Regions from separate parts of the Intrasporangium calvum DSM 43043 genome, predicted to be linked through region 1. Evidence: riboswitches for the same ligand, from Rfam matches in the RefSeq annotation. Region 1 holds a riboswitch; each other region holds the start of a gene.
What was found. Region 1 has a riboswitch for cyclic di-AMP ahead of INTCA_RS14700 (LysM peptidoglycan-binding domain-containing protein). Riboswitches for the same ligand answer to the same signal wherever they lie in the genome.
Positions count from the first base shown of each region.

Region 1 (9,613 bases):
GAAATTGCTAGCTCGGAGGTGACCGCTGGGAGGGGTGAAAGCTCCATCTGGTGGTCGTGAACCCCACTTTCACGCGCGCCGCAGCCCCCTGGTGTCAGCTGTGGCCCGACCGGTCATCGACGGCATCTCGTCGGGGTGGTGCCGCTGGGTAGCCCAAGGCGAATGACGCGGCGCTGGACAGGCCCTCAGCCGCGACACCCAAAACGACGACGGCCCCGGTGACTGACCTCCAAGACCCGCGAACCGGCGCGGGTCGCCCTCGGTGCGGGCGTGCGCACACCTGCGGAGGGTTCGCGGACAGCCTGCTCTCACTCCGAGGGCGGGCTCGACGGCGTGGGCTGGAATCGACGCGCGGTCGGCCTTTTGGGAGGGATTCCCAGCAGTGTGCCTTCGGCCCGGCACCTTGGTCTCCTACGCGAGCGTCACCAGGAACATCGCCACCTACAACGCACAGCTCGGCATCCGCGCCCTGGCCGGTGTCATCGACGGCGGCGGCAACAAGGCCGCCGACAACGGGGACCCCGACCAGTGCGAGGGCCTCGCCTGCACCATGGCCAAGCTTCCGACGAGTCCACCAGGGCCGCACGTGTCCGTGCCGCGCGCGTGAACGGGGCCGGCCCCACGATGCAACACTGGCCCAGCAAGCGAGCCCAGCGGCATACACCCTCCTCCGTATGCCGCTGGGCTCGCTTCGCCACGCCCCTGCCGTCGAGGCTCCTACCGCAGGCTGGCCACCAGCTCCGCCCCGTCAGTGGTCGCGGCGGCGAACCGCTCGTCGGCGGGTCGCTTCGGCTGGAGCGAGCTCGGAGCCTCGATGACTAGGATCACGTCTCGGGGTGCCCCGCGTCGCACGTGGGGCACCGCTCCGGTCACAGGGAGGGTTGATGCGTCTCGTCTCCAGGGGCGGCGCCAGTGCTGCACTCATCGCCTGCACCGGCGTGGGCGCTCTCCTGCTGTCCGCGTGCGGGAGCGCTTCGACGCTTCGAATGGCCGGTGATGCGCCAGCTGCCTTCGGCCAGACGATCCTCGCACCTGAAGGTGAGACGAAGTTATCCGTAGGCGTCATCACCCTGTGCGTCTCCGAGGGGTCTGCACGGGTCACCGCTGCCCGATTCACGAGCGGGAACCTGCCCATCGCCCACTACGGGGTGTGGTCCAGCGCCGGATCCACCGTCGGATACCTGCCTGGCGACCTCGTCACGCACGGCTTTCCCTCGGAACCCGACCCGGTCGACGTCGTGTGTGGCCCCGTCGAGGAGGAGTCAGATGTCGGCGAAGTAGCCGCTCTGGCGATCGACATCGAGGCCACCGATGAGGTCCGTGAGGGCAAGGGCCTGACCCTCACCTACGAGACAGCCGACGGGGAACAAGGTGAACTAGAGATCCCCTTCGAGCTCAAGGTCTGCCCACCCACGCAACCTGCTCCATGCCAGGAACCCAGCGGGTGAACGCTGACGGTGCCGAGAGCCACAGTTGACTCCATGACGTTGGGTTCGAGGACACCGGGGAGCGTGTCCCTGCAGACATGAGGGTACTGTCCGGCGCCAGACTGGCGGAGCACCGGCGCGCCAGTGAAAGCGGGTCCGTTCGTGACCACTCGTGTCCGGCGGGCCACCTGTCGCTCACCACGACATAACTGCAGGTCAGGGGCACTATGCGGCCTTCTGAGCGGGGAGCTGGCGAGGGGACTCGAACCCCTAACCGCCTGTTTACAAGACAGGTGCGCTACCGATTGCGCCACGCCAGCGGGTCCCAGCCGGGCAGGCGGGGAACGGCGAAAGCGTAACCGAGCCCAGCGGCATACCGGAAAAGATGGGCGGCCCCGGGACCACTCAGGGGGAAGTGGTCACGGGGCCGCCCGGTCCATGGGGCCCGTCAGGGCGGTTCGTCGCTCAGGGAAGGCGGATGACCTGTCCGACGTAGATCAGGTCGGCGTCGCGGATCGTGCCGCGGTTGGCCTGGTAGAGCGACTGCCAGCCGCCGCGCACGTCGTGCTTCGCGGCGAGCTTCGAGAGGGTGTCTCCGGAGCGGACCGTGATCTTCGCTCCGGTGCCGGTGGAGACGGCGGGCGCCCGGTTGACCTTCTTGGTCCGTGCGGGCGCATAGGTCTTCTTGGTCGAGGTCTTCTTCGTCGTCCTGGTGGCCTTGGTCGCGCTCCGGCTGGCCCGAACGGGGGCACTGGTGGCGCCGCCGTTGGCCCGGGTCAGCCCGGCTCGCACGGAGCACACGGGCCAGGCACCGGGGCCCTGGGAGGCGAGGACGCGCTGCGCGATGGCGATCTGCTCGGACCGGGTCGCGAGGTCGGCCCGCGGCGCGTAGGCGAGGCCGCCGTAGCCGGCCCAGGTGGGCTGGTAGAACTGCAGCCCGCCGTAGTAGCCGTTCCCGGTGTTGATGCTCCAGTTGCCGCTCGACTCGCACTGGGCGACGCGGTCCCACACGGAGCCGTCGGCCTTGGCCGAGCCCGCGGTGGCGACGCCGGCGAGGACGGTGGCTGCTCCGGCGAGGCTGACCCCGGCGATCCGCTGCTTGACCCGTGGACGCTTCTGGGCAGCGTGCTTCGGCTGGTAGTGCATGGGGGATCCCTTCCTGACGAGCGCCTGCGGGGTTAGCTGTCGGGTTGGGGCCGTCAGGTTGGCCCTGTCGCGGTGGCGACTTCACCCCCAGCCGGCGAAGCGCCGGCACACATGGGTCCCCCGTCCTCGCGCGATCCGGGTTTCCGGGTGACGTCCCTGGCTGGCGAGGCTCGGCGCTTCAGGGACCGCTGATGGGTGGCGTTGTGAAATTGTCGTGCCACACCGTGTGGAGCCAATGTGGTGACGACCGCCCGCTCAAGGGAGTGGCGCGGAGGCCATCGAGGCTTGACGCTACGTGACGATCGGGACCAAGACAAGACGATCCGAGATCTTTTCGTGATCTTGAGTTGACCATCTCTTTACTCGATCTCTGATCTCGCCCGTCAGAGCCCGAAGGGTCCTGCGCCGAACGGCGCCCAGCTGCTCACGCCGCGGGTGATCCCCACGAGGGCGACCGCGACCCCGGCCCCGGCCAGGACGACCGCCACGACCTGCGTGGGGGGCCCGGGCGGGACGAACCGTCGCACCACCGAGCGCGTCCCGCGGCGGAGCGAGGCCCGGCCCGGCCCCCACCACAGCATGAGGAGCCCGAGCGCGCCTCCCACGAGCAGCGTGCCTGGGGTGCCGGGATCGAGGTCGCTCCCGGCCACCCCGCTGAGCAGCAGCGCCGCCGAGAACACGCCGGCGAACGCGACGGCGACCGGCAGCAGGAGGGACACGACGGTCGCGACGAGGCCGACGACGAGGTGCCACGGGCTCGTGACGACGGTCCAGGGGACGTCGCTCTGACGCCGCCCGTACTCGAACCGGCGCAGCACCAACCCCGTCATGGCGCGGTCCACGGCGCGGGCGAGGACGGACCACGCGACGAGCCCGACGACAGCGGCCCCGGGCCAGAACGCCAGCGCTCCGAGCCATGCCAGCGCCACCGCGGCGAGCGTGCCGGTGCGCTTCGCCAGCCCGATCCGGGGGTCTCCTTCCCGTGGTGGCAGGTAGGAGTCGTCGTAGTCCTCGTAGTCGTCGTCGGTCCCCCAGTCGTCGGCCTCCTCCAGCCGGCCGTATGCCGCTGGGCTCGCTCCCGCGCGCGGCGCGGGCCAGGCGCGGGCTGGGGTCCGACCGGCGGGCGGCCCGGGCGGTCCCGGCGCCGGGGGCAGGACCGCAGCGGGGAACCCGGCGGAAGGAGTTCCAGCGGCAGCGCCCGCAGCTCGGGGCACGTCAGGGACCGTGGGGTAGACGGCGGTCCCGCGCGGGTGGAGGACCTCCGTGGACCCCACCGGCGAGGGCGCGACCGCCACGGTGTCGTCCCAGGGACCGCCACGGGGAGTCGGCACCGTCGCGGCACGGCCGGCGGCGAACCGGGCCAGGGCGTCGATGACGTCGTCGGCGTGCGGACGCCCGGCAGGTTGGGGCGAGAGGGAGGCCCGCAGCAGCGGGACCAGACGGGGGTCGACGCCGTCGAGGTCGACCTCCCCGGCGCGGACCTTCGCCAGCACGACGTCCATCCGACCCCGGCCGAACGGTGGCCGCCCCGACGCGGCGAAGGTGATCGTCGCGGCCCAGCCCCACCAGTCCGTCGCATCGGTGATGGCCGCCCCTTCGACGAGCTCGGGAGACAGGTAGCCCGGCGTCCCCATGACGAGACCGCCCATCGTGTGACGAACGTCATCCTCGATGTGGGCGATGCCGAAGTCGATGAGGACCGGTTCGCCGTCCTCGAGGAGGACGTTGCCCGGCTTGATGTCCCGGTGGACGACGCCGCTGGCGTGGATGGCGCGGATCGCCTCGGCCGTGCCGCAGGCGAGGCGCAGCAGCGCGTCCGGGTCGAGTGGGCCGTGGGCCTCGACCCAGTCGTCCAGCGCCGGGCCCGGGACGTAGCGGGTGACGATGTAGGGACGCGGCGCCATGACGTCCGCGTCGATGACGGTGGCGACGCGGTGATCCTGGATCCGGGACAGCGTCTCGACCTCCCGCTGCAGGCGCAGGCGCGCCTCGTCGTCCGTGGCGACGTGGGGGCGGAGCACCTTGATCGCGACGGCCCGCCCACGGGGGTCGAGGCCGAGGTGCACGACGCCCATCCCGCCCTCGCCGATCTCCTCGACGAGGCGGTAGCGGCCGAGCCGCTCGTGCCGGGGGCGGCCGTCCTCGGGCGCGCCGTCCGGTCCGGTGCGCCGCGGCCCCGCTGGGGGTGCGGGCACCCAGTGGGTCCGGTCGTGCGCAGCCATGCCCCTACGGTAATTGACCGAGGGGCTCGTCGACCCCGCCTGCGCCGCCACGGGCGGCGCGCCGTCAGTGCGTGATGTAGTCGCGCAGCTGGTCGCGCTCCGACTGGAGCTCGGAGAGACGGTGCTTGACGATGTCGCCGATGCTGACGATCGCCGACAGCCGGCCGTCCGCGTCGAGGATCGGGACGTGCCGCACCCGCAGCTCGGTCATCGTCGCCGCGAGGTCCGCGACGTCGTCGTGGGCGGTGCCCGTCGTCACGTCGCTCGTCATGATCGTCGAGACACTGTTCTCGAGGATCGTCGGCCCCGACGTGTGCAGGTGGCGCACCACGTCCCGCTCGCTCACGATCCCGTCGACGTGGGTGCCGTCGGCGCTGACGACGCACGCGCCGATTCCGTGCTCCGCGAGCCTCGCCAGCAGCGTGGAGACCGTCTCGTCGGGCGCGATGACGATGACCTCATCACCCTTGTGGCGCAGAACGTCGGAAATCTTCACGCTAGCCCTCCTCGACGATGGGGTATGTCCGTGATGTGCGGGGTGCCCATGGCATCCCGGCTGCAGCCTGCCTTGGGTCGACCCTAGAACGGGACCACTCCGGGCGCCAGAGCTGTGGTCGTTAGAGTGAGAGACATCTATCGCACGCCCGCCCCGGACCAGCCGGCCGGGCCCGACCTTCGAAAGAACTCGAGAGAACACCGCCAGGAGCTGATTCGGTGACGTCCACCAGGAAGACCTTCGACCTCGTCGTCGCCGCGAACCGACTCCCCGTCGACAAGCAGGTGGACGAGCAGGGCAACGTCGAGTGGCACCGCAGCCCGGGCGGTCTCGTCACGGCCATGGAGTCGGTGATGCGGTCGAACCCCGGGGCCTGGGTGGGTTGGTCCGGTGACGCCGGCGAGGCCCCGCCGCCGTTCGACGAGGAGGGCATGCACCTGCGACCCGTGGGCCTCAGCGCCGAGGAGGTCCGCGACTTCTACGAGGGCTTCAGCAACGACACCCTGTGGCCGATCTACCACGACGTCATCGTCCCGGCCTCGTTCCACCGGGAGTGGTGGGCTGCCTACGTGCGCGTCAACCGCCGGTTCGCCGAGGCGGTCGCGGAGGAGGCGGCCCCCGGCGCGCGGGTGTGGATCCAGGACTACCAGCTCCAGCTCGCGCCGGCCTTCGTGCGGCAGCTGCGCCCCGACGTCCGGATCGGCTGGTTCAACCACATTCCCTTCCCGCCGGTGGAGCTGTTCGCGCAGCTGCCGTGGCGGTCGAGCCTCCTCGAGGGCCTGCTCGGGGCCGACTTCCTCGGCTTCCAGCGCCAGGCCGACGCCCGCAACTTCGTCCGGGCCTGCCGCCAGCTGCTCGGCCTGCGGGCGAAGGGCGAGCGGGTCGCCCTCGACGACGGCTCGGGCCGCCAGGTGCGGGCCACGGCGATCCCGATCTCCGTCGACTACCGCGGCCTCGAGTCGCTCGCCCAGCAGCCGGAGGTCATGGCTCGAGCCAAGGAGATCCGGGAGAGCCTCGGCAACCCCGACGTCCTCATGCTCGGCGTCGACCGGCTCGACTACACCAAGGGCATCCGGCACCGGCTCAAGGCCTACGAGGAGCTCCTCCTCGAGCGCCACATCGGGCCACCCGACGTCACCCTGGTCCAGGTGGCGACGCCGAGCCGCGAGCGGGTCGAGGCCTACCGCTCCCTCCGCGAGGAGATCGAGCAGACGGTCGGCCGGATCAACGGCGAGCTCGGCAAGATCGGCGCGCCTGCCGTCCACTACCTGCACCACTCCTACCCGCGGGAGGAGATGGCCGCCCTCTTCCAGGCCGCGGACGTCATGCTGGTGACGCCCCTCCGGGACGGGATGAACCTCGTGGCGAAGGAGTACGTCACGTGCCGCCACGACCTTGGCGGCGCCCTCGTCCTCAGCGAGTTCACCGGGGCCTGGCACGAGCTGCACCAGGCCTTCACCTGCAACCCGCACGACATCGAGGGCCTGAAGCAGGCCATGCTCCGGGCCATCAACACGCCCAAGCGGGACAAGGAGCGCATCATGCGGGCCCTGCGGCGCCGCGTGGCCGACCACGACGTCCAACGCTGGGCCCGGCGCTACCTCGCCGCCCTCGACGCGGCACCGGGCGTGCCGGCGCCCGACCCGCGCGGAGGAGCCGCCTCGGCCCCCGTGGCGCCGCACGACTCAGCCCCTTCCGCCTCCGTCAAGGAAGGACCCCGGACCGAGACCGACGGCAGGCCCGTCCGCGCGCGGGTGGGATCCGGCCGGTGACCCCTCCGACGACGTTGCAGGAAGCCCTGGACGGAGCCGCCGCTGCATCCGGGCTGCTCGTCGCCTCCGACTTCGACGGGGTGCTCGCCCCGTTCGACGTCGACCCGATGGCGGTGCGCGCTGCTCCCGGCGGCATCGAGGCCCTCCGAGCCCTCGCCGGGCTGCCCACGACGACGGTCGCGGTCGTCTCCGGCCGTGACCTCGACACGCTGCGCACCCTGACGCGGCTCGGGGTTGACGAGCCGATCGTCCTCATCGGCAGCCACGGGGCCGAGTCCTCCGACGACGAGGTCCGGGCGGCGATGGAGGCCGCGGCCGTGACCGCCGTGGACCGGCAGCTGCTCGAGTCCCTCACGACGGACATCACCCGCCTCATCTCCGACCGTCACCCGTCGGCGGCCTTGGAGCACAAGGCGGCTGCCATCGTCGTCCACACCCGAGGGTTGCCGCCCGACGACGCGGACGCCGCCATCGCGGAGGCACGCCAGCTGGCCCTCACCCACTCGGGCGTCAAGGTGCTCAAGGGCAAGTCGGTGCTCGAGCTGACCGTGTCGCACGCCGACAAGGGCTCGGCGGTCACCGCCCTCGGCCGGGCCCGTGACGTGACCGCGCGCGTCTACTTCGGCGACGACGTGACCGACGAGGACGTCTTCACCCGGATGACCCGTCCCGACGACGTCACCGTCAAGGTCGGGTCCGGGTCCACCGCCGCGCGCTACCGCGTCGAGGACGAGACTGCGGTCGTGGCCGCCCTGCATCGGCTCGCATCGGCCCGCCGGACCGCAGCCGCCACCTCCTGACCAGCGCCCTCCCGCCGCCGCCGCTCCCCCCGCCGCCGCCCCTCCCCCACTGCCTCGGCAACACACCCGGTTATCTACCGTTCACCCCTGCTGCATCGGGGGTGAGCGGCGCATAACCGGGTGTGTTGCGGCAGGAGGCGCGGCGGCACCGGCAGGAGGCGCGGCGGCACCGGCAGGAGGCGCGGGCGGCACCGGCAGGAGGCGCGGGGGGCACCGGCAGGGGCGTGCGGGAGCGAGCCCAGCGGCATACGACAGGCGCGCGTCAGCGCCGCAGCGCCCCGGTGGAGCCGCGGACGACGAGCTCTGGCCGGAACACGTACTCCGCCCGAGGGGACGGCTGGCCCGCGATCTCGTCGAGGAGCGCCCGCACCGTCGCGGCGCTCATCGACGTCACGCTCTGGCGAACCGTCGTCAGCGGCGGGTCGGTGAAGGCGATGAGGGGCGAGTCGTCGTAGCCCACGACGGAGAAGTCACGCGGCACGTTGAGGCCCCGCTTGCGGGCCTCGCGGATGACGCCGAGCGCCATCATGTCGGAGCCGCAGACGACCGCGGTGCATCCCTTGTCGATGAGGCGACCGGCCGCGGTGGCGCCGCCCTCGACCGAGAAGAGCGAGCGCTCGATGAGTCCGTCGACGTCGGAGCGGCCGAGCAGCTCCTGCATCGAGTTGCGGAAGCCGGCGATCTTGCGGATGACCGGGACGAACCGCTCGGGCCCGACTGCCAGGCCGATCTCCCGGTGCCCGAGGCTGACGAGGTGGTCGAGGGCCAGACCCATCGAGGCGACCTCGTCGTTGGAGATGAACGGCGCGTCGACCCCCTCGATGTAGCCGTTGACGAGGACGAGCGGCAGGCCCCGCTCGCGCAGCGCGACGTAGCGGTCGGGGGCGGTGTTGGTGTCGGCGTGGAGGCCGGAGATGAAGATGATCCCGGCGACGCCCCGGTCGAGGAGCATCTGGACGTAGTCGTCCTCGTGCACCCCCCCGGCGGTCTGCGTGCACAGCACTGGGGTGTAGCCGTTCTGGGCGAGCGAGGTCTCGATCTCCTGCGCGAAGGCGGGGAAGATCGGGTTCGTCAGCTCGGGGACGATGAGGCCGACGAGCCCGGCGCTCTTGCGGCGCAACCGACTCGGGCGGTCGTAGCCGAGCACGTCAAGGGCCGTGAGGACGGACTGACGGGTCGACTCTGCCACTCCCGGCTTGCCGTTGAGGACACGCGAGACGGTCGCCTCGGACACACCCGCCTGAGCGGCGATGTCCCGCAGCCTGGCCTTCATCTTCCGGTCCTCCTTGCCCTGGGCGTGCGGAACCGCACCCCGTCGTCAGTCGGCGCCCACGACCAGATCCGCACCCCGGGGCCCGAGGCCTTCAGTGTGACAGCCCGTTTCCCCACTCGAACGCCGGATCCGTATGCCGCTCGGCCCGTCTCGACGCCCGCGAGGTGACGCACGGGGACCGTCACCGGCTCGTGGGCGGCCCGGGCGACGTGCACCAGCGCCGTCTCCGTCGGACTCTCCCGGAGGAACACGATCGCGTCGCCGTCGGCGTGGACCCACCGCAACCCGCCGTGCCGCAGCGCGTCCGACGAGCGGCGTGCCGCGATCAGGGCCCGGTAGACGTCGAGGATCCCGTGGTCCCACGTCGACTCGTCCCAGGGCATCGGCCGGCGGCCGTCCTCCCCGAAGGCCCCCTCCATCCCGATCTCGTCGCCGTAGGTGAACATCGCCAGGCTCGGCATGGTGAACAGCAGGCCG
Region 1 covers NC_014830.1:3,222,119-3,231,731, forward strand. Annotated here, with positions in the region: gene INTCA_RS14685 (hypothetical protein) at 383-607, shown strand; gene INTCA_RS14690 (hypothetical protein) at 987-1,448, shown strand; tRNA gene INTCA_RS14695 (tRNA-Thr) at 1,675-1,747, opposite strand; gene INTCA_RS14700 (LysM peptidoglycan-binding domain-containing protein) at 1,893-2,573, opposite strand; cyclic di-AMP (ydaO/yuaA leader) riboswitch at 2,579-2,724, opposite strand; gene INTCA_RS14705 (serine/threonine-protein kinase) at 2,957-4,795, opposite strand; gene INTCA_RS14710 (CBS domain-containing protein) at 4,860-5,291, opposite strand; gene INTCA_RS14715 (alpha,alpha-trehalose-phosphate synthase (UDP-forming)) at 5,510-7,063, shown strand; gene otsB (trehalose-phosphatase) at 7,060-7,863, shown strand; gene INTCA_RS14725 (LacI family DNA-binding transcriptional regulator) at 8,126-9,136, opposite strand; gene INTCA_RS14730 (glycoside hydrolase family 13 protein) at 9,133-9,613, opposite strand, start outside.

Region 2 (9,613 bases), 1.6 Mb from region 1:
CTTGGCGCCAGTTCGCTCCAAGGTACCCTGGGGGGGTATTCATGGCAACAGCCAGGGGCCGCCCACCCATTCCCGGGAGGCGGCGGACGACGCTCAGTGGGCGTTGCGGAGGACGTTCCTCGTGCGCTGGTACTCCTCGATGTCGATCTCGCCGCGCGCGAGTCGCTCGTCGAGCAGCCGGAGCGGCTCGACGTTTCGCGGTGCCGAGGTGTCACCCTCGGGCCGTCGACCCAGGATCACGGCGCGCACGACGTAGGCCACGAGCAGCCAGAAGCCGATGGTGCCCACGAGCATGAGGCCCCACATCCACCACTCGGCGCCGTAGTCCCATCCGTGTCCCCACATGGGGTTGCCTCCTCTCGATGAGGGAATGTCTCCTGAGTCACATCCTCGCCCCGGCTTGTCTGTGCCCCGCGACGATTCCATGAAGGTTTGACGAAGTTCCACGCAGCCGGGGCAGTTGCGGACGCCGGCCGCTCCGGCGCGGCAGACTGACGCCATGCAGTCCCCTCCGGCCGACGCCGCCGCCCCCGCCCGTCGCGTTCTCGTCGTCGATGACGAGCGCGCGCTGGCCCAGATGGTCAGCACCTATCTCGCGCGCGCCGGCTACTCGGTGTCCGAGGCCTACACCGGGCCCGACGCCCTGTCCATGGCACGCGCGCTGGACCCCGACGTCATCGTCCTCGACCTGGGACTCCCCGGCCTCGACGGGGTCGAGGTGTGCCGCCAGATCCGCACCTTCTCCGACTGCTACGTGCTCATGCTGACGGCACGGGGCGACGAGATGGACCGGATCATCGGCCTCTCGGTCGGGGCCGACGACTACATCACGAAGCCCTTCAGCGCCCGCGAGCTCGTCGCGCGGGTCCAGGCCGTCCTGCGCAGGCCGCGCCAACGCGGCGCCGGGTCGTCGCGCGACCAGGCCCATCGCGAGGAGCCGGCCCGCCTCTTCGGGGACCTGACGATCGACCCAGCGGGACGCAGCGTCTCGGTGGCCGGAAGCGCCGTCCTGCTGACGCGGACCGAGTTCGACATCCTCGACGTCCTCTCCGCCCGCCCGAAGTACGCCTTCTCCCGGCGGCAGCTCATCGACGAGGTCTGGGACATCGCGTGGGTCGGTGACGAGCACATCGTCGACGTCCACGTCGGCCACATCCGGCGCAAGCTCGGCGACGACCCCACCACGCCCCGGTACATCGACACGGTTCGCGGTGTGGGATACCGGATGGGTCAGGGCGCGGCGACGTGAGCACCGACCGCCAGACTTCGTTGGGGCGTGGCCTCGCGCCGCGCCTCATGCTCGCCCAGGTCCTCGTTCTCGGCGCCAGCGTCCTCACAGCCAGCCTCGTCGCCGCGTTCGTCGGACCGCCACTGTTCCACCAGCACATGCTCGAGGCCGGCCACGTCCCCAACTCCCCCGAGCTCGCCCACATCGAGGAGGCCTACCGGGACTCGGCGTTCGTGTCCCTCGGCGTCGCCCTCGCCTTCGCCCTCGTCTGTGCGGCCGCGGTGACGTGGTACGTGACCCGGCGGCTCCAGGCCCCCCTCGGGGCGCTCGCCAAGGCCGCGCGCGAGGTGTCCCGGGGCCACCTGGGCGCCCGGGTCGGCGACTTCGGCTCCGGCGTCGAGTTCGACGAGCTGGGCCGGGCGTTCAACCTCATGGCGAGCCAGCTCGAGCAGACCGAGGACACCCGGCGCAGACTCCTCTCCGACCTCGCGCACGAGCTCCGGACCCCGATCGCCACGCTCACCGTCTACTGCGAGGGCCTTCGTGACGGCGTCACGACGTGGAGCTCCGACACCGAGCGGGTCATGACGGAGCAGACCGAGCGCCTGGCCCGCTTGGCCGCCGACCTCGACGACGTGTCCCGGGCCGAGGAGGGCCGGCTCGGCCTCGAGCGCTCGGTGCGGCCCGTCCGCGACCTCCTCTGGTCCGCGTTCCAGGCCAAGCGGGAGGCCTTCGCCCGGCGCGGCGTCGAGCTCCTCGCCGACGTCGACGACGCACCCGACGTGGACGTGGACGTCGACCCCCGACGGCTCGGGCAGGTGCTCGACAACCTGCTGGCCAACGCCCTGCGACACTCCCATGCGGGCGGCACGGTCCGTCTCTCGGCCCGAAGCTCGGACGGCACGGTCGAGATCTCCGTCGCCGACACCGGCGACGGCATGAGCGCCGACCAGCTGCCGCACGTCTTCGAGCGCTTCTACCGCGGCGACACCGCACGGGACCGCGACCGCGCCGGATCCGGCCTCGGCCTCACGATCAGCCGCGCCATCGCCGACGCCCACCAGGGCAGCCTCGAGGCCGACAGCCCCGGGCCCGGCCGCGGGTCCACCTTCACCCTCACCCTGCCGACCTTCACCCGGCTGCCCCACTGACGTCCTCTCGCACCGGATGGACGGCAGACCGCTCCCCAGCCCCGTCGGCCACTGCAGACACGTTCGGGACGAGCCCAGCGGCATACGGCCGGAGAGAGCTCCCCGACCAGCCGGCTCGACGGTGTGGCAGTGACCGGCCGAACGGGTAGGACCCCAAGGGACCGCAACGCTGACGAGCACGGCGCGTCAGGGGCCGGGAAGAGGTGAGTCATGGGCACTCCACACACGTCGACGCAGCACAACTTCGCGGGGCCGCCGCGCGGCGGCCCTCGCCGTCACAGCACTGGGAGTGGGCGCGGCGGTGCAGCGGGCACGCACCCGCACGGGACAGCACGGCCGCGGCAGACCCGGGCCGCTGGCCCTGCGAGCCTCCGTCACCGTCAACCGCCCGCCCGACGAGGTCTACGCCTTCTGGCGCGACTTCACCAACCTGCCGAGGATCTCCTGGCGCAGCCTCCCCGGCGCCGACATCGACAACTCCGGCACAGTGCACTTCGCCCCCGCCCCCGGCGACCGGGGGACCGAGGTGAGCGTCGCGCTGCACTACGACCTGCCGGGCGGCAAGCTCGGGCAAGCCGTCGCCACCCTGTTCGGTGAGGAGCCGGAGCAGCAGGTGCGACACGACCTGCGCCGGTTCAAGCAGGTGCTCGAGACCGGCGACGTGGTGCGCAGCGGACGCGCTGCCCGACGGGCTCGAGGCGCGCAGCACCGTCTTCCAGCGTCGTGCGCAGCCGGTTCCCGACGACGGGAGCGTGAACGGAAGCGTGTGCCGAGCAATGTGACATCCAGCCGGGCGACGTGGTCGCCGTGTGGGGAGCCGGGCCGGTCGGTCAGTTCGCGGCGCTCAGCGCGACCTTGCTCGGAGCGGCCGAGGTCATCGTCATCGACCGCTTCCCCGAGCGCCTGGCGCTGGCCGTCGAGTCCGCCGGCGCGCACCCGCTGAACTACGAAGAGACGCCGGTCCTCGGCGCTGCGCGAGCTGACCGCAGTGCGTCTGGCCCCAAACCCGGGTGCAGTCGCCCCCGGATCCCTAGGCTCGGCGTGTGACGGTTACCTCTGGGCCCGCGGGGTGGTGGCGCGCGCTGACGGGCGAGCGCGCCCGCTGGTCCGTCGCCGCCGCGGTGACCTACTACCTCGGGGCGCACCTGGGTCTCAGCCTCTCGCTCGTCGGCGAGAACGTCACGCCCCTGTGGCCGCCGACGGGCATCGCCGTGGCCGCCTTCGTCGTCGTCGGTCGCTGGCTCTGGCCGGCGGTCGCTGCCGCGGCACTCGCCGTCAACCTCCCGCTCAGCGCCGGACCGCTCGCCGCCGTGGCCACCGCCGCCGGCAACACGCTCGCACCGCTCGTGGCGGTCCTCGTCCTCGAGGCCATCGGCTTTCGCCGACAGCTCGACCGGCAGCGGGACGCCCTCGGCATCGTCCTCGCGGCTCTCGCCAGCACCCTCATCAGCGCGCTGATCGGCTCCCTCGCCCTCGCGTGGTCCGACGCCATCTCCTACGCAGAGCTGCCCGCGACCTGGGCGGTCTGGTGGACCGGCGACGCCATGGGCGTGCTCATCGTGACGCCCTTCCTGCTGAGCCTGCCCCTCCTGCGGGACCTGCCGTCCTGGCCGCTGCGGCAGTCAGCCGAGATGGTGGCGATCCTCGTCACCGTCGTCGTCGCCACGGCGTGGGCCGCCCGGACCTTGCAGGTCCTCTTCCTCGCCCTCCCCGTCGTCGGCTGGGCCGCGTGGCGCTACCAGCTGCGCGCCGCAGCACCTGCCGCCCTCATCGCCTCAGCCATCACGACGTGGTCGGCCGCCCGCGGCCTCGGCACCTTCCGAGGCAGGCCGCTGATCGACCAGATGCTCGCCCTCCAGGCGTTCAACGCCTCGATCGCCCTCGCCTCGTTCGTCCTGGCGGCCGTGGTCAGCGAACGCAACTCCGCGACCCGGGCGCTCGAGGCGGCGGCCGCCGACCTCGAGGCGCGGGTGGCGGTGCGCACGGCTGAGCTCTCGGCGCTCAACGACCAGCTCGAGACCGAGATCCGCGAACGGTTCGAGGCGCAGGAACAGCTGAGCCACGAGGAGGCCCGGGCCCAACGGGAGCACGACATCGCCGAGACCCTGCAGCGCAGCCTGCTCCCGGCCCGACTCCCGGACGTCCCAGGTGTGGCGGTTGCCGCCCGCTACGTGCCGGCGACGAGCGACGTGCAGATCGGCGGCGACTGGTACGACGTGCTGCAGCTCCCGGATGGCCAGGTCGGGCTCGCGATCGGCGACGTGGCCGGTCACGGCGTCTCAGCCGCCGCGACCATGGCCCAGGTGCGGATGGCGCTGCGCGTCTACGCCCTCCAGGACACCTCACCCGCGTCCGTGCTCCGCAGCGTCCACCGCCTCGTGTCACAGCTGCCGATGCCGGAGATGGTCACGCTCCTCTACGCCGTGCTCGACCCGCGCACCCGCCGGCTGCGCGTCGCGAGCGCCGGCCACCCGCCCGTGCTCGCCTTCTCCGCGACCGGCGCGAGCTACCTCAAGGTCGGACTCGCACCGCCGGTCGGTGTCACGGCCGAAGCCATCTACGAGGAGTCGGTCCACCGGCTCGAGCCCGGCGCGACGCTCCTGTTGTACACGGACGGTCTCGTGGAGCGGCGCGGCGCCTCGATCACCGAGGGTCTCGACCGGCTGTGCACCGCCGCCGCAGCGATGGCGGGCGAGGACCTGGAGCGCCTCTGCGACCACCTGCTGACCACGATGATCGAGCCGCACCACCTCGCCGACGACGTGGCCCTGATCGCCGTACGGCCCCTGCCAGTCGTCGCCGGACCGTGGCGTCTCACCGTCCCCGCCGAAGCCCGGATGCTGTCCCTGGCGCGCGGCTCGCTCCGGCAGTGGCTGCGCGACGCCGGGGTGACCAAGGACGACGAGAACGACATCCTGGTGGCCTGCGGCGAGGCGTGCGCCAACGTCGTCCAGCACGCCTACGCCGCGGCTCCCGGCGACCTCGAGCTCGAGGCTCGGCTCGACGAGGACCTGCTGGAGATGTGGGTGCGTGACCGCGGCCAGTGGCGAGCGCCCTCAGATCGCGGTGGCGGGTGGGGACTCCAGCTGATGCAGGCGCTGACCGACGCCGTCGACGTCGACCGCACCGGCGACGGGACCGTGGTGCACCTGCGCCGCCGCGTCACCATCGGCCCGAGGAAGAGCGGGTGACCCGCGTGGCCCACATCACCTCACACGAACACTCCGGCCGCGTGCGCCACGTCCAGGTCAGTGGCGAGATCGACCTCGCCAACGTCGACGAGGTGAGGCAGGCCATCACCACGGAACTCGCGGACGACCCGGCCCGAGTGATCCTCGACCTGCGCGGCACGACGTATCTCGACAGCGCCGCCATCGCGATGCTCTTCCGCCTCGCCCAGCGGCTCGGGCACCGACGCCAGGACCTGGCCCTCGTCGTTCCCCGCGACGCTCCGATCCGCGCCGTGCTCGAGCTGACCAGCATCCAGACGGTGATCCCGCTCCACGACACCCTCGACGCCGCGTCCGGCGAACCCAGCCGGCGCGGAGGGCCCTGACCCGGGAACCGAGCCCAGCGGCATACGGACCTGCGGGATACGGACCTGCGGGATACGGACCTGTCACCAGCGCGCCCTACGGTCACGACATGGTCGAGGCCCCGCATCCGACGGAGGCGTGCCCCCACGTCTTCACCACGGGGACCGCGGCGCGCCTGCTGGCGAGCCTCGAGGAGTGGCCGTCGCGGCCGGCGCAGGGCAGATGTGCCTGGTGCGGCGCCCTCGTCGACCTCCGCCCGTGGCTCGCTGTTGGCCGACCGACCATCGGGCGGAGTCAGACGCCCTCGGTCACGACCCCGCGAAGCAACGCGAGGTAGTCCTCCACGGAGCGCGCCCCCGAGGTCGCCGCGTGGCCGTTCGCGAGGAGGAACGGCACACTCGTCACACCCATGGAGCGGGCGAGCTCCTCGTCCTCGCGGACCCGGGCCGCGTAGTCGTCACCCGCCAGGACCGCGGCGACCCGGCGTTCGTCGAGTCCCGCCTCGGCGGCGAGCCGCTGGAGGACCCCGTGGTCGTCGATGGGCAGTCCCTCGCGGAAGTGCGCGGAGTGGAAGCGCTCGTAGGCAGCGGACTGCAATGCCGGCCCGCCCAGCTCGAGGGCCAGCGCACACAGGCGGTGCCCGTCGAACGTGTTGGCGCGCACGGCCCGATGCCAGTCGAAGCTCAGCCCGTCATCGAGGGCGACGTCGCTGACGTGGGCATTCATCAACCGGCCACCCTCGACACCTCCGCCGTACTTCCGCCCCAGGTGCTCGGCGACGCCCATCCTCTCGCCGACCGGCAGGAGGGGGTCGAGCTCGTAGGAACGCATGCGCAAGGTGACGTCATGCGGCCGCTCGAACGCAGCGACCGCCGCCTCGACGCGCCGCTTGGAGATCCAGCACCACGGGCAGACCAGATCCGACCAGAGCTCGAGGATGACGGGGGTCGTGGACTCGGCAGCGGACTGGTCGGTCATCAGTTCAGTCTCCCACGTCGGGCGGTTCGTCAGCCGGTTCGTCAGCCGGTTCGGCGGGGGACGGGCGGACGTGACGAGCCCCCCACCGCGACGGTGGGGGGCTCGGGACGTGCCGGGGTGCCCTTGGGGCTGGGGGCTCAGTAGCGGCCGTAGCCCCACGGGGTGGTCCAGATCGAGTGGTAGCCGACGACCGTCCCGGGACGCTGCGCGTCGATCATCCGACCGGGGCTGACGTAGATGCCGACGTGGTAGGCCGGGTAGCCGAAGAAGACGAGGTCACCGGGCTGCGGCGTGCTCACCCGGGTCGCCGAGGCCTGCTGCTGCGAGGCCGTGCGCGGGATCGAGATGCCGGCCTGACGGTAGACCCAGGAGGTGAACCCGGAGCAGTCGAAACCGCTCGGGGTGCTGCCGCCGTAGACGTACGGCACGCCGATCATGGACTGGGCGATGCCGACGATTCCTGAGGCGGACGGCGCCGGGTCGGCGATCGGGGTTCGCTCGGTGGTCGTGCGGGAGGCCCGGTCCTGCGCGTCGCTACGCGCCGCTGCGGCGCGCTCGGCCGCCTGCGCAGCCTCCCGCGCGGCGCGTTCCTTCTCGACGACGACGTCCTTGATGACGATCGGCTTGACGGTCTGCGCCTTCGTCGTGGCCTTCTCGGCGAAGCCGATGGCGTTGAGCGCACTGGCCGCCTTGATCGTGGCCGCCTGGGGCCCGACGACGGCCGCGCTGCTCGGCGCGGCGTTGACCGGTGCGGCGGCCTGGCCATCGGCGGCAGCCGGCTGCGCGAACGTCGCGACGAGACCACCGGAGGCCGCCACGATCGCGGCACCCTTCACGGCCGGCTGCGCGGACTCCTTGGCGATGAGCTTGAGCTCTGACAACGGGTTGTAGCGACCCGGGGCGCGGTGACGCCCGGCAACGTTAAGAGCCACGTGCTACCTCTCGACGCCTGCGAGGTGAGCTGTCGGGTTCGGGTGGGAGGTACTACCCGGCCCTCGCTCGGACCCGAAGGTCCTCGGGAGGACTTGACCCCAAGGGCGTCTCTCGACGCCCGGAGAATGGTTCCCCCGCTCCTGCCATGCGGTGTCAGACGACCCCCGGTCCGGTGGCAGGACTTGGCGATCCGGCCCAGGGCGCTCTCCCCGTGCGGAGCGAGCCCGATCAAACTATCCAAACACCCAGCGGTTGTCACGTCCTGATCACGAGTTGGGGACAACTTTCTCCGAGTGGGTATCAGGCGTGGTCCGTCCCGGCGGTCGGCACGCTCTCACGCTGACCGAAGACGTGGACCGCGACGTCCTCGGGGAGCGAGACCCCGGTCGACCGGTCCGTCCCTTCCCGACAGGCGAGGATCCGGCCGTCCTCGCGCTGGACCGTGACGCGCTCTCCGGGCATCAGCCCGGCCGACGTCAGCAGGGCCAGCGCCTCGGGATCAACCTGGACCGGCTCGCCGATCCGCCGGATCGTCAGGGCCACGGGCTCCTCGCCGGCCGCCTCCGTCAAGGCGACGAGGCCGCTGAGGAAGTCACCGGCGACCTCGAGGCCCAGCTCCTCCAGGCCGGGGATGGGGTTGCCGTAGGGCGACTCCAACCCGTCCCCGAGCAGGCTGAGGATCTTGCGCTCGACCTTCTCGGACATGACGTGCTCCCACCGGCACGCCTCGTCATGGGCGTACTCCCACTCGAGCCCGATGACGTCGACGAGGAGTCGCTCGGCGAGGCGGTGCTTGCGCATGACCCGCGTCGCGATGAGCCGCCCCTCGTCCGAGAGGTCCAGGTGCCGGTCCCCCGTCACGCTGACGAGGCCGTCGCGCTCCATGCGCGCGATGGTCTGCGACACCGTGGGCCCGGAGTGCCCCAGCCGCTCGGCGATCCGTGCCCGGAGCGGGATGATCCCCTCCTCCTCCAGCTCGAAGATCGTCCGGAGGTACATCTCGGTGGTGTCGATGAGGTCGGTCACGGTCCTACTCTCTCAAAGAATCCTTCATGGCTCGCGACGCTCGGGTCGGGTCGTGCCGGGGCACCCAGATGCGCAACCACACCGCACCAGCCACCGCACCGACCCCGAGGACGACGGCCGACGCCCCGAGCGTCATGACGGCGCTCAACCCGGACAACGCCAGCGGACCGGCGGCTCTTCCCACATCCGCGCACAGGCGCCATCCTCCGAGGAACTGGGAGCGCCCCTCCACGGGGGAGGCGTCCGCACCGAGCGTCATGATGAGGCCGGCGCCGAGGCCATTGCCGAGCCCGAGGACCGTGGCCGCGGCGGTGACCGCCACGAGCGTCGTGCTGAGGGGCAGCAGAGCCATACCGAGGCCGAGGACGAGCATGCTGGGCACGGCTGCGGCGACCCGGCCGTGGCGGTCCATCAGCCAGCCCGAGGGATAGAAGAGCAGCATGTCGACGGCTCCGGAGATCCCGAAGACGAGTGCGGTCTGGCTGGGCGACAGACCCACCGACTCTGCCCACAGCGGCACGAGGGCCTCCCGGACGGTGCGGGCGCCGGAGACCCACATGGCGCCGACGCCCAGCGTCAGCAGCACCCTCCGGTGCTCGAGGAGGACGGAGGCGACCGAACGCTGGCGAGCAGGCCGCGGGCCGAGACCCTGGCGGCGGGTGATGTCCGGGGCGACGAGGACGAGGACGAACGCGGCCAGGCTCGCGACGACCCCGACGACGTAGGCGGCGGCCACGTCCCACCGAGCGACGACGAGCGAC
Region 2 covers NC_014830.1:824,090-833,702, reverse strand. Annotated here, with positions in the region: gene INTCA_RS03850 (SHOCT domain-containing protein) at 94-345, opposite strand; gene INTCA_RS03845 (response regulator transcription factor) at 500-1,249, shown strand; gene INTCA_RS03840 (sensor histidine kinase) at 1,246-2,379, shown strand; gene INTCA_RS20525 (SRPBCC family protein) at 2,681-3,322, shown strand; gene INTCA_RS03830 (ATP-binding SpoIIE family protein phosphatase) at 3,423-5,570, shown strand; gene INTCA_RS03825 (STAS domain-containing protein) at 5,567-5,935, shown strand; gene INTCA_RS03820 (DsbA family oxidoreductase) at 6,210-6,893, opposite strand; gene INTCA_RS20435 (C40 family peptidase) at 7,031-7,825, opposite strand; cyclic di-AMP (ydaO/yuaA leader) riboswitch at 7,824-7,989, opposite strand; gene INTCA_RS03810 (iron-dependent transcriptional repressor DtxR) at 8,127-8,852, opposite strand; gene INTCA_RS03805 (MFS transporter) at 8,857-9,613, opposite strand, start outside.
Region 2: it holds a riboswitch for cyclic di-AMP, as region 1 does, so the genes downstream of both, INTCA_RS20435 (C40 family peptidase) here and INTCA_RS14700 (LysM peptidoglycan-binding domain-containing protein) in region 1, are expected to answer to the same signal.

Region 3 (9,613 bases), 710 kb from region 1:
GCCTCGTCGAACGTGTCGCCGAAGAGGACGACGGTCGCGCCGTGGCTGCGCACCGCGTCGACCTTGATCGGGGCGGTCGTCACGGGCATGACGAGGACCGCCTCGATGCCGAGCAGGGCCGCGGAGAGCGCGACGCCCTGCGCGTGGTTGCCGGCGGACGCGGCGATGACCCCTCGTGACGTCTCGTCGGGCGTCAGGGCCCGCATCCGCGTGTAGGCGCCACGGATCTTGAACGAGTGGACCGGCTGCCGGTCCTCGCGCTTGACCTCGATGATGTTGTCGAGTCGCTCCGAGAGCGACTCCATCACCTCGAGCGGTGTGACGACGGCGGCCTCGTAGACCGGCGCCCGGAGCACGTCGCGGAGGAGGTCAGCGCCGTTGGCGCCGGCCGGCCCACCCTTGGTCACCACAGTTGGCAGGGTAGACCCGGGCCGGGCGCCGCGGGCACGGTCTCCCAGGGGACGAGATGCCGTATGCCGCTGGGCTGGGCTGCTCGGTCCCCTCACCTCAGGCGCAGGGCTGGCCCTCAGCGCTTGGCGGGTCGGAAGCCCGCGGCCACCGCGTCGCTCAGCGTGGCGAAGCACTGCTCCGGGTTCGTCACGAGGTAGGACTGCTGCCCCGGGGAGTGCGCGATCATCGAGGACTCGTTGCCCTTGATCGGCTGCTCCCTGGGGCACGGGTGCTCGTCTCCGGCGAGGGGCCAGTCGGCCTGGGGGCGGACCGGCACGGGGGTCGCGCAGAGCCAGCCCCGGTCCGGGCTGGCCCGGTCGGCGGCGATGTACTCCGCCTCCCGGGTGTGGCCGCCGTAGCCGTCACGCGAGTCGAACCGCGCCACGGCGTAGCCGCTCTTGATCTGTGCCAGCCCGACGTCGGTGCCGGCGACCTCGACGTAGCGGAGCAGCCGGCCGTACTGGTCCTGGCTCGTCCGGGCACCGGTCAGCAGCCTGACCTCCCGGCCGCCGATGATCCGTCGCAGGCTGGCGGCCGAGGCGTCGAAGCCGCACTCGTCCCGCTCGGGGGAGTCGATCCCGATGAGGCGCACCTTGACGAGGTCGCCGCCGCGGGTCACGTGGATCGTGTCGCCGTCCACGACCCGCGCCACCTCCCAGAGGGCCGGGCGGGGTTTCGCGGGCGTCGTCGGCGTCGGTCTGGGGGCCGGCCTCGGGGCCACGGTCCTCTGCTGGACCGCGGCCAGTGTGGTCGCCACCGGCGGCGCGCTGGGGCCGGCGGGGGACGAGATGGGGAGACCCGGGGCGGCCCCTGACGAGCCGCTCGCCCCCTGCGGCGCAGAGGCGTCGCCCATCGGCTGGGCGCACTGCGCCAGCGTGCCGACGAGCAGCATCGCGAGGGCGACCACCACCCCGCGCCCGACCCCCGTCACATGCTCTGCGTCGCCCATCGGCTCGATCCTGACACGCTGCTCGGAACCGCGGACGCGAATGTGGCGAACTCCCCGAAACCCGCTGGCCCCGTGCGCTCGCTCCCTGCGAGGGTGGCGCCATGGAGCGCGAGCGCACCGACCTGCTGGAGCGGGTCGAGAGGTACTACGACCTGGTTCCCCGGGCCGTGGCGACGACCGAGGAGGTCGGGCCGTTCACCCTCTTCGTCCCCGAGGAAGGCACGGGCTGGCAGTTCTACGCGCGGCCACGCCGGCCCGGGTCGGCCACCTTCACGCCGGCGGCTGTCGAGCGGGTCCTCGCGCGCCAGCTCGCGCTGGGCCTCCCACGAGCAATCGAGTGGGTGGCCGACGTCACCCCGTCCCTCCTCCCGGCCGTCCGCGGCGCGGGCTACGAGCCGGCGCACTACCCGCTGCTCACGCTGCCTCCGAGGGTGCGGGTGCCGCCGGACCCGCGCGCCCGGGTGCTGCCCCCCGCAGACCCGCACCTGGGCATCGCCTTCGGGGCGGTCCGGGCCGGCTTCACCGGGCGGGACGACGTCGAGCACCAGCACCCGGGCCGCAAGCCCGAGCTCATCGAGCAGGGGGCCCTCATCGTCGTGGCGTCCTACGAGGGGTCCCGGCTGTGCGGGGCGGGGTCAGCGGCGCCGCGCGGGGACGTGGCCGAGCTGATGGGCATCGCCGTCCCGCCGGGCCACCGAAAGCGTGGCCACGGCAGCGCCATCACGCGCTCCCTTGTCGCAGCCTGCCGCGAGAGAGGGGTCGACCTCGTCTTCCTCACGGCAGGGTCCGATACGGCCGCCGGCATCTACCGCCGGGTGGGCTTCGTCGACACGGCGACCGCCTGCGTCCTCGAGATCGACGGATGAGTCGGCGCACCCGACCACGACAGGAGGCGCCGTATGCCGCTGAGCGGGCTCAGCGGCATACGGCCCCCTCGTCGGTGGCGCGGAACGGCGGCTCACCGGATTGGAAGGACGCGTCCGCTCCGGCTCAGTCCTCGTCCTCGTGGGTCGTCACGATGTCGTTCGCGGCCGCCCAGGCCGAGATGTCGCGGCGCTCGATCGCCGTGGCCACCAGCTCGGGGAAGAGGTCCGGGGTGCACGCGAAGGCGGGAACGCCGATCGCGGCCAGGGCAGCTGCCGCGCGGCGGAGCATCTCCTCGGCCACCCCGCCCTCGTAGAGGTCGCTGATGAGGACGAGGATCGTGTCGGCCGGCTGGCTGATCACCGTCTCGCAGTACGAGAGCGCCTGGTTGATGTCGGTGCCGCCTCCGAGCTGGACGCCGAAGAGCACGTCGACCGGGTCGTCGAGCTCCTCGGTGACGTCGACCACCTCGGTGTCGAAGACGACGAGCCGCGTCGCCAGTGAACGCACGGAGGCGAGCACCGCGCCGAAGACGCTGGAGTAGACGACCGACTCCGCCATCGACCCCGACTGGTCGATGCACAGGATGATGTGGCGTTCCACGCGCTGCGCTCGTCGGGCGTGGCCCACGAGCCGCTCGGGGATGACGGTCCGGTGCTCCGGTTGGTAGTGCTTGAGGTGGCGCAGTGCCTCGTCCCGGCGCAGGTCGTCGGGGTCGAGGGTGACGGCCCCGATCCCGTCCGCTTCGGGTCCACCCAGGACGAGCCGCCAGCGAGTGAGCCGGTCGCGCGGCTCGGCAGGCTGGGTGGGCTCCGCTGGGGTCACACTCTCGAGCCTAGGCGTCCACCCTGCCCCCAGGCGCTCGTATGCCGCTGGGCGCGCTCCCGTCGCGGCGCCCGGATCGCTGGGTGGCCGGGTCCGGGGAGGAGCGTTGTCGGTGGCTGGCGCCAGGGTGGTTGGTGGGGTGGGATGATGACGGATTCAACTGTCAGTCAACGAAATTGGAGCCATAACGATCGGCTGGGGTGCTTGCATTCCGGAGGGTGCGCGTGATGGGATTGGGGTCGCTGGTCCGGTTCGTCCCATCTGGTTCGGTCGGAGGCGGGCTGGCTGTCAGGGGGTCGTCGAGGCGCAGCAGGAGGGGAGGTGGCGTCCGTGCCCTACCTGCATGCGGATGACCTGCTGGCCCGAGCCGTCGAGTGGGCTGGGCTTGACGCCGAGGTCCCCACCTCGGAGCTGGATGAGCAGTTCGAACAGGCTCGGTCCGAGCGGGTGCTGGCCGAGCAGCTGGAGCTGGCGGGGCGGGTCCCATCGAGCGCACCTGGTCCGCGAGACCGGGCAGCTGGGCGTCGACGAGCCGGGCCGCCGTCGTGTCCCACCAGGTGTAGGGCTGGGAGCGCACGCCGGCGGTCCCGCTGCGGGCCAGGTCCCCGAGCCAGCGCGAGAAGTCCTCCATGCCCGCGGTCATGAGGGCGAGCCGTTCCTCGAGGCGCTTCGCCTGCGCCTTTGGGTCTGGGGCACGGTGCGCCTGCGCTGCAAGGCCTGCTCGAGCCGCGCGCAGCGACGCCACCGCGCCGGCACGCTTCGAGCGCTCCGCAGCCCACTGCGCCGCGTGGCCGGCCGGCTCCGCGGCTTCGCTGACGGAGCCGGAGCCGGTGGCCCACAGCATGAGCAGCGCCAGACCGTGCTTGCACGGCAGCTTGCGGCTGGGGCACGAGCATCGGAAGTCAGGGCCGGTGACGTCGACGCTGACCCGGTAGGGGGTCGCGCCCGACCCCTGGCACTTTCCCCAGACGAGGGTGTCGGTGGACCCGGTGTCGGACCACGGGCCGGGACGCGCGAGCCGGCGCGCGGCCGCCAGCGACGAGGCGTCGGGAGCGAGCGCGGCGACGTGTTGGGGCGTCCACCGTGTCATGACGAGGCCGATGACGCCACGTGCGGATTCGCCACGGGCTCCTGGGCAGTCGGAGGTAGCTGGCGTCCAGCCGCCCCAGGCCCCGCTGCTTCCCGACCGGGAGTCCGGGTCCGTGGTGCCGCCAGAGGAGGGCCAGCGTGCCGCCCGCTGCACCCAACCGCCCGTCCAGTGGATCGAGGTCTGACCCAGCCACACCAGAACCGGGCCGTATGCCGCTGAGCTGGCTCAGCGGCATACGACCCGGTCGGTGGGTGGTGACGTCAGCCGGCCCGGCCGCTGGGCGTCACCGCTTCTTTCCCGTCAGGCGGACCTCGGTCTCGTCGAAGTACTCCGAGCACCCGCCGCTGTTACACGCGACGGAGAAGCTGACGCTGAGCGCCCTGCCGCCCTTGAAGAGCCCCGTTTCGCCAGAGATCTCGGCGCTCCACGGCTGCGGCGTCCCGTCACAGAACACCTCGGTGCCGCCGTACCCACGGACGATGAAGCGTCCGACGCGCTGCTGGAGCGTGACGTCGACAAAGGCGAAATCGGCGCTGCTGTCGCAGGTCACCGTTCCGGAGATCGTGGCGAATCCGGTCCGGGCGTCGAACCAGCCGAGCGGGTTCACGGTGGCTTCGATGGCCGGGGCCGGCGGTGCAACGTCGACGGTCAGGCTCATCGTGCCGCCGTTGCCCGTCCCGTCCTCCTGGTCGTCGAAGACGACGATGTAGTAGGTCTCACCAGCCATGGCCTCCCAGCCCGCCCCACCTGGCCCGCACCCCTGGACCAGGAAGTTCCCCGGCGCGCCAGTAGCGACGAGGACGCCTGCGCTGTAGTCGGACTCGAATGCGTCGGCGAGCAGGAGGCTGTCCGCTTCGGCGGTGTAGCTGTACCAGACGCTGGCATCCATGGCCGGTGCGCCGCACTGGCCGTTGAGCTCCGCGTCGTCCGCGTCGGTGGTCGCCTCGGTCGTGTCGAGGGTGGTCGCGAACGGCAGGGCCGCGATGGCCTCGGCGCCGGCGTACATGTCGTTGGTCGGTGGTGCAGCGACTGCGGGGGACCCCCCAACCGCCACGGTGGTCACGGCGGCGAGAAGTGCCGCCGCCAAACGCCCTGAAACCTTCATCGATCCGTCCCCTTCGGTCGGGCGCGGACCCGCACCTCGCGATGAGGACCCCCGCCTGCGGTTTTCTCATATGGCGTGACTGGTGGCCAGCGTCACGCTTGTCACGGTAGACCTGAGGCGATCCCTCCCGTGGGGGATTGGTGAATCGCGGCCGCGGTCCCTCAGCGCAGGTTGGTGTCGAGGAAGGCTTCGGTGCGCCGGATCGACAGCGGCCACTGGGACGTGAAGGTGTGCCGCTCGCCGGAGTAGACGTGGTAGGTCACCTTCTTGCCGGCCTGCTTCAGAGCGGTCACGGTCTCCTCGGACCAGCGGATCGGGCAGTCCTCGTCGTCCGTGCCGTGGTGGATCAGGATCGGGTCGGTGATCCGGTCGAAGTACGTGCGGGGACTGGTCCGGGCCCAGGTCCGCGGTGCGCGCTCTGGGGCCCCGAGGCGGCGCAGCACCGCTCGGGCGTCGCCGCCTCGGTCGCGGTCACGGCGAACCCACCGGTTGAAGTTGTCGACCGTGTCGGAGCTGACCGGGCTGTAGGCGACCCCCGCCTTGAAGAGTCCCGGCACGGCGACCAGCGCGCCGTAGACGACGCCCCCTCCCATCGAACGCCCGATGATTCCGATCCGGTCGGGGTCGACGGCGTCGAGCTGCTGCAGGGCCAGTCCGGCGTTGACCGCGTCGACGGTGTAGCCGATCCGGAGGTTGGGGCCGTTGTCGGGGTCGTCATCGGACTGGGCGTGGTTCCGGTAGTCGATGTGGAGCGTGACGTATCCCTTCCGGGCGAGGTGGTCACGTTCCCGCAGCATGGTGGCGCCGTTCGTGTACTGCTCGAGGGGGACGTAGCCGTGCGCGAGGACGACGGCGGGGAAGGGGCCGCTGCCGCGCGGGATGTTGATCCGCCCCGAGATCCGCAGGCCGTCACCCCGGTAGGTGACGAAGTACTGCCGGTAGGCGTCGGTGCTCCCGCCCTCGCGGCCGAGGCGCAGGTCGCGGCCGTCGAAGTCGGTCTCGAAGAGCGCATCGATGAACGCGGGGTCGGACCGTTCGCGGCCGTCGCCCGTGGGACCGGCCGTCGGGCTGGCTGGGGGAGACGCAGAGGCAGACGGCGGGGCGACGGGGGACGGGCTCGTGGACGAGCGCTGCGTCTCGGCCGGAGCAGTGGGGATCAGAGTGGGGGCGCGGGGAGGGGAACCGCTGCTCGTGCAGGCGCCGGCGGCCAGCACGGCTGCCAGTGACCCGGCGACGAAGGCGGTCCGCATACCCCAGTCTCACCGATCGGGGTTCCAGGGCCAACCCGCGGCGGCGTCGCGGGTTGGCAGGACGCCAGAGCGGGACGGGTGCGTGGGCACCCGTCCCGCTCTCGGAACTGCGTTGTTCTCAGCCGGTCACGGAGCGTAGATGTACTGCATCCCGCCGACGTGCGTGACCGTGCGCGTGTTGTAGTTGTACGGCCCGGCGAGCGCGTTCATCTCGACCATGGTGATCTCGTTGCCGTTGACCCCGATGACCCAGGCCACGTGCCCGACGCTCGAGGAGCCGTGGACCCCCGGCTGCAGGACGACGATGGAGCGGGTCCGCGGGGTGCTCGTGACGGTGTAGCCGGCATTGGCGGCTCCGTAGCCCCAGGTCATCGCGTTGCCGGTCCAGCCACCCGGGTAGTAGCCCTCGGACTGGTACCACTTGTTGAGCGCGCCCCACGTGCACTGGCCGGCAGTCCCCCAGTTGTACGCGGACTTCCGGCCGGACGAGCCGTTGACCGTCGACTTCGACGTGTAGGTCGACGAGGTCAGCGTGGAGCGGGTCGCGTCGCGAGAGGCGCGCTGGGCGGCCTCACGGCGGGCCTCGGCCGCTTCCCGAGCCTTGCGGGCAGCCTCTTGGCGCTTCTTCTCGACGACGACGTCCTTGATGACGATCGGCTTCGCCGTGGCGGCCTTCTCCGGCGCCGTCGCGTACCCGATGGAGCGAAGCGCGTGCGAGTCGGCGACCGCGGGGGCAGCGATGGCTGAGGCGGGGCCCACGACAGCAGCTGCCCGTGGTGCGGCGACCTTCGGTGCGGCGACCGCAGCCACTGCGGACGTGTCGGACAGGGACTCGGCCGAAGCCGGGGTGGACAGCGTGGCCACGATTCCGCCGGCGGCGGCGACGACTGCGGCGCCCTTCATGGCCGGCTGCGCGGACTCGCGAGCGATGCTCTTGAGCTCGACGAGCGGGCTGTAGCCACCCGGCGCCCGATGGCGCCCGGGACGGTTGTCAGTCTTCACAGAGAACCTCTCGCGCCTACGAGGTTAGCTGTCGGGTTCGGGCGAAAGGTTGCCCGGCTCTCTTCTCCGGCCCGGAGGCCGTCGTCGAGGTGCTACACCCCAAGAGCGGCGCGCAGCCGGAACGATCCGGCTCCACGACGCTCGGAGGAACGGTGGTTCCCCCGCTCCTGCCATGCGGGTCAAACGGGACTCAAGGCGTTGGCAGGACTCGGCGTCCACCTCGGGCCAGCCCCAACTGGGGGAAGGGGCTGGGCATGACACTAGACGACTCGTCCGCGGATGTCACGTTCAGGTAACGGGCTGTCCATGAATTGGTAAAGACGCACCGCGTCGCGATCCCGCTCAGCCGGCGATCGGACAGGTCGCCTTGGCCCCGGCCGCGACCGCCCTGAAGTAGGGCGGGTTGCGCTTGAGGCCCTTCTGCCAGAGGGACCGCCAGAGGGCCTCCGCCCGGATCGCGGTGATGCCCCCGGCCTTGAAGTGGGACTGGTCCTTGAGGTGGGTCTCCCAGGGCTCGACGGCGGCGCGGGCCTTCGCGAGGATCCCGTCGACCACCTTCATGCTCGCGGCGCAGGTCGAGAGGGCCTTCGCCTCGTCGCCGGTGGGCGCGTTCTCGGGGAGGGCGCAGCGCTGCTCCGCCGACCGGTAGGTCCGGTCGGCTGAGTGGAAGGCGGCGATGTGCTGGGGTGCCTTGGCCGTGGTGGGCGCCCAGTCCTTCTTCGCCTTGGCCAACGAGATCTTGCCGGCCTGCAGGTCGTTCATGATGTCGAGGTGGGCGTCCCACTCCCGCAGGGCCGTCGAGGCAGCCGCTGCAGCCTTGACCTGCCGCGCCCAGGCGCTGCGGCACTCGTCAACGGCCGCCGCGACGGGGTCGACGGTCGGCGTCGGGGTCTCGGACACGGTCGCCTCGGTGGTGGGCTGGCTGGTGGCCGGTGGGCTCGTGGTCGTCTGGGCGGCCGTGGTGGCGGGAGCCAGCGGTGCCGCCGTCGGGGACCCGACGAAGAGGTCCTTGCCGAACCACACGGCACCTCCGAGCACGAGCAGGGCGACGACGACGATGGCGACGGCAGCAGCGGGCCCGCGCGCCCGGCGCTCGAGCTCGCGGCGCTCCCGGCGGGTGCCTGGCTCCTGTGTCATCGCACTACCCCCATGTGGCCTTTGCCCGAACACGTACCCGCTCCACTGTAGGCGGAACTGCCGCGTCCCCGCGGGACGTGCGGGCACCAGAGGCCGGTCGGGGTCGCTATTCTCGCAGAGTTGACCGGATCTGCCAGGGCAGACCCGGCCCGGGGGAAGTACGAGGTACTGCTCATGTCCCACCCACCCATGGAACGGTCCCCAGCGGACCAGGACCCGCACCGCGACCAGCCGGACGAGGCGGTCGTGGTCCACCTGCCGAGCCGTCGCGCGCCACCGACCAAGCCGGAACGGCCGAAGCGGTATTCCGACGAGTTCCGAGCCGATGCGGTCGCCCTGGCCCGCCGCCAGGGCGTCACGGTCGCCGGCGCCGCGCAGCAGGTCGGAGTCAGCGCGAGCACTCTCCGGCGGTGGCTCCGGGATGCGAGCACCCGCGAGGTCGGGCCCGAACGGACCGACCCCGAGCAGACCGACCCCGAGCAGACCGACCCCGAGCAGACCGACCCCGAGCAGACCGACCCCGAGCAGCAGCCCCGCTCATACCGGCCGGACGCTGCCTGGGACGCCCGGCCGGTGCGTCAGCGCATCGACGACGAGTGGCCGGACTGGCGCGCGTTCGACTGGCCCGTTCTGCCCGTTCTGCCTGATCAGGAGACGCGGCCACCGGAGCCCGCGACGGGGCGCGGGGGGTCGACGGCCCCGGGCCGGCGCGCGGTCACCCCGCGCGGCCGCCCGTCCAGGCCGGTCCGACCGCGGGTGGTGGACTCCGCCGCGGGAGCGGCCCCGGCAGCCGCTGCGGCGCGGGAACTCGAGAGGGCCGTCGTGGGCGACGGGGTCTTCGCGGCGACTGCTCGCCTCGGTCCGCTCCATCGCCTCGTCGTGGTGCTGGCGGCCTTCACGGCGTGCATCGCCCTCTCCAGGCTGGTCCCCGAGTCGTACTC
Region 3 covers NC_014830.1:3,927,959-3,937,571, reverse strand. Annotated here, with positions in the region: gene ilvA (threonine ammonia-lyase, biosynthetic) at 1-410, opposite strand, end outside; gene INTCA_RS17975 (thermonuclease family protein) at 527-1,399, opposite strand; gene INTCA_RS17970 (GNAT family N-acetyltransferase) at 1,501-2,265, shown strand; gene INTCA_RS17965 (VWA domain-containing protein) at 2,390-3,088, opposite strand; gene INTCA_RS19315 (SWIM zinc finger family protein) at 3,252-4,178, opposite strand; gene INTCA_RS17960 (DUF6299 family protein) at 4,462-5,283, opposite strand; gene INTCA_RS17955 (alpha/beta hydrolase family protein) at 5,445-6,533, opposite strand; gene INTCA_RS17950 (CHAP domain-containing protein) at 6,660-7,535, opposite strand; cyclic di-AMP (ydaO/yuaA leader) riboswitch at 7,538-7,743, opposite strand; gene INTCA_RS19945 (hypothetical protein) at 7,878-8,672, opposite strand; gene INTCA_RS18845 (transposase) at 8,847-9,613, shown strand, end outside.
Region 3: it holds a riboswitch for cyclic di-AMP, as region 1 does, so the genes downstream of both, INTCA_RS17950 (CHAP domain-containing protein) here and INTCA_RS14700 (LysM peptidoglycan-binding domain-containing protein) in region 1, are expected to answer to the same signal.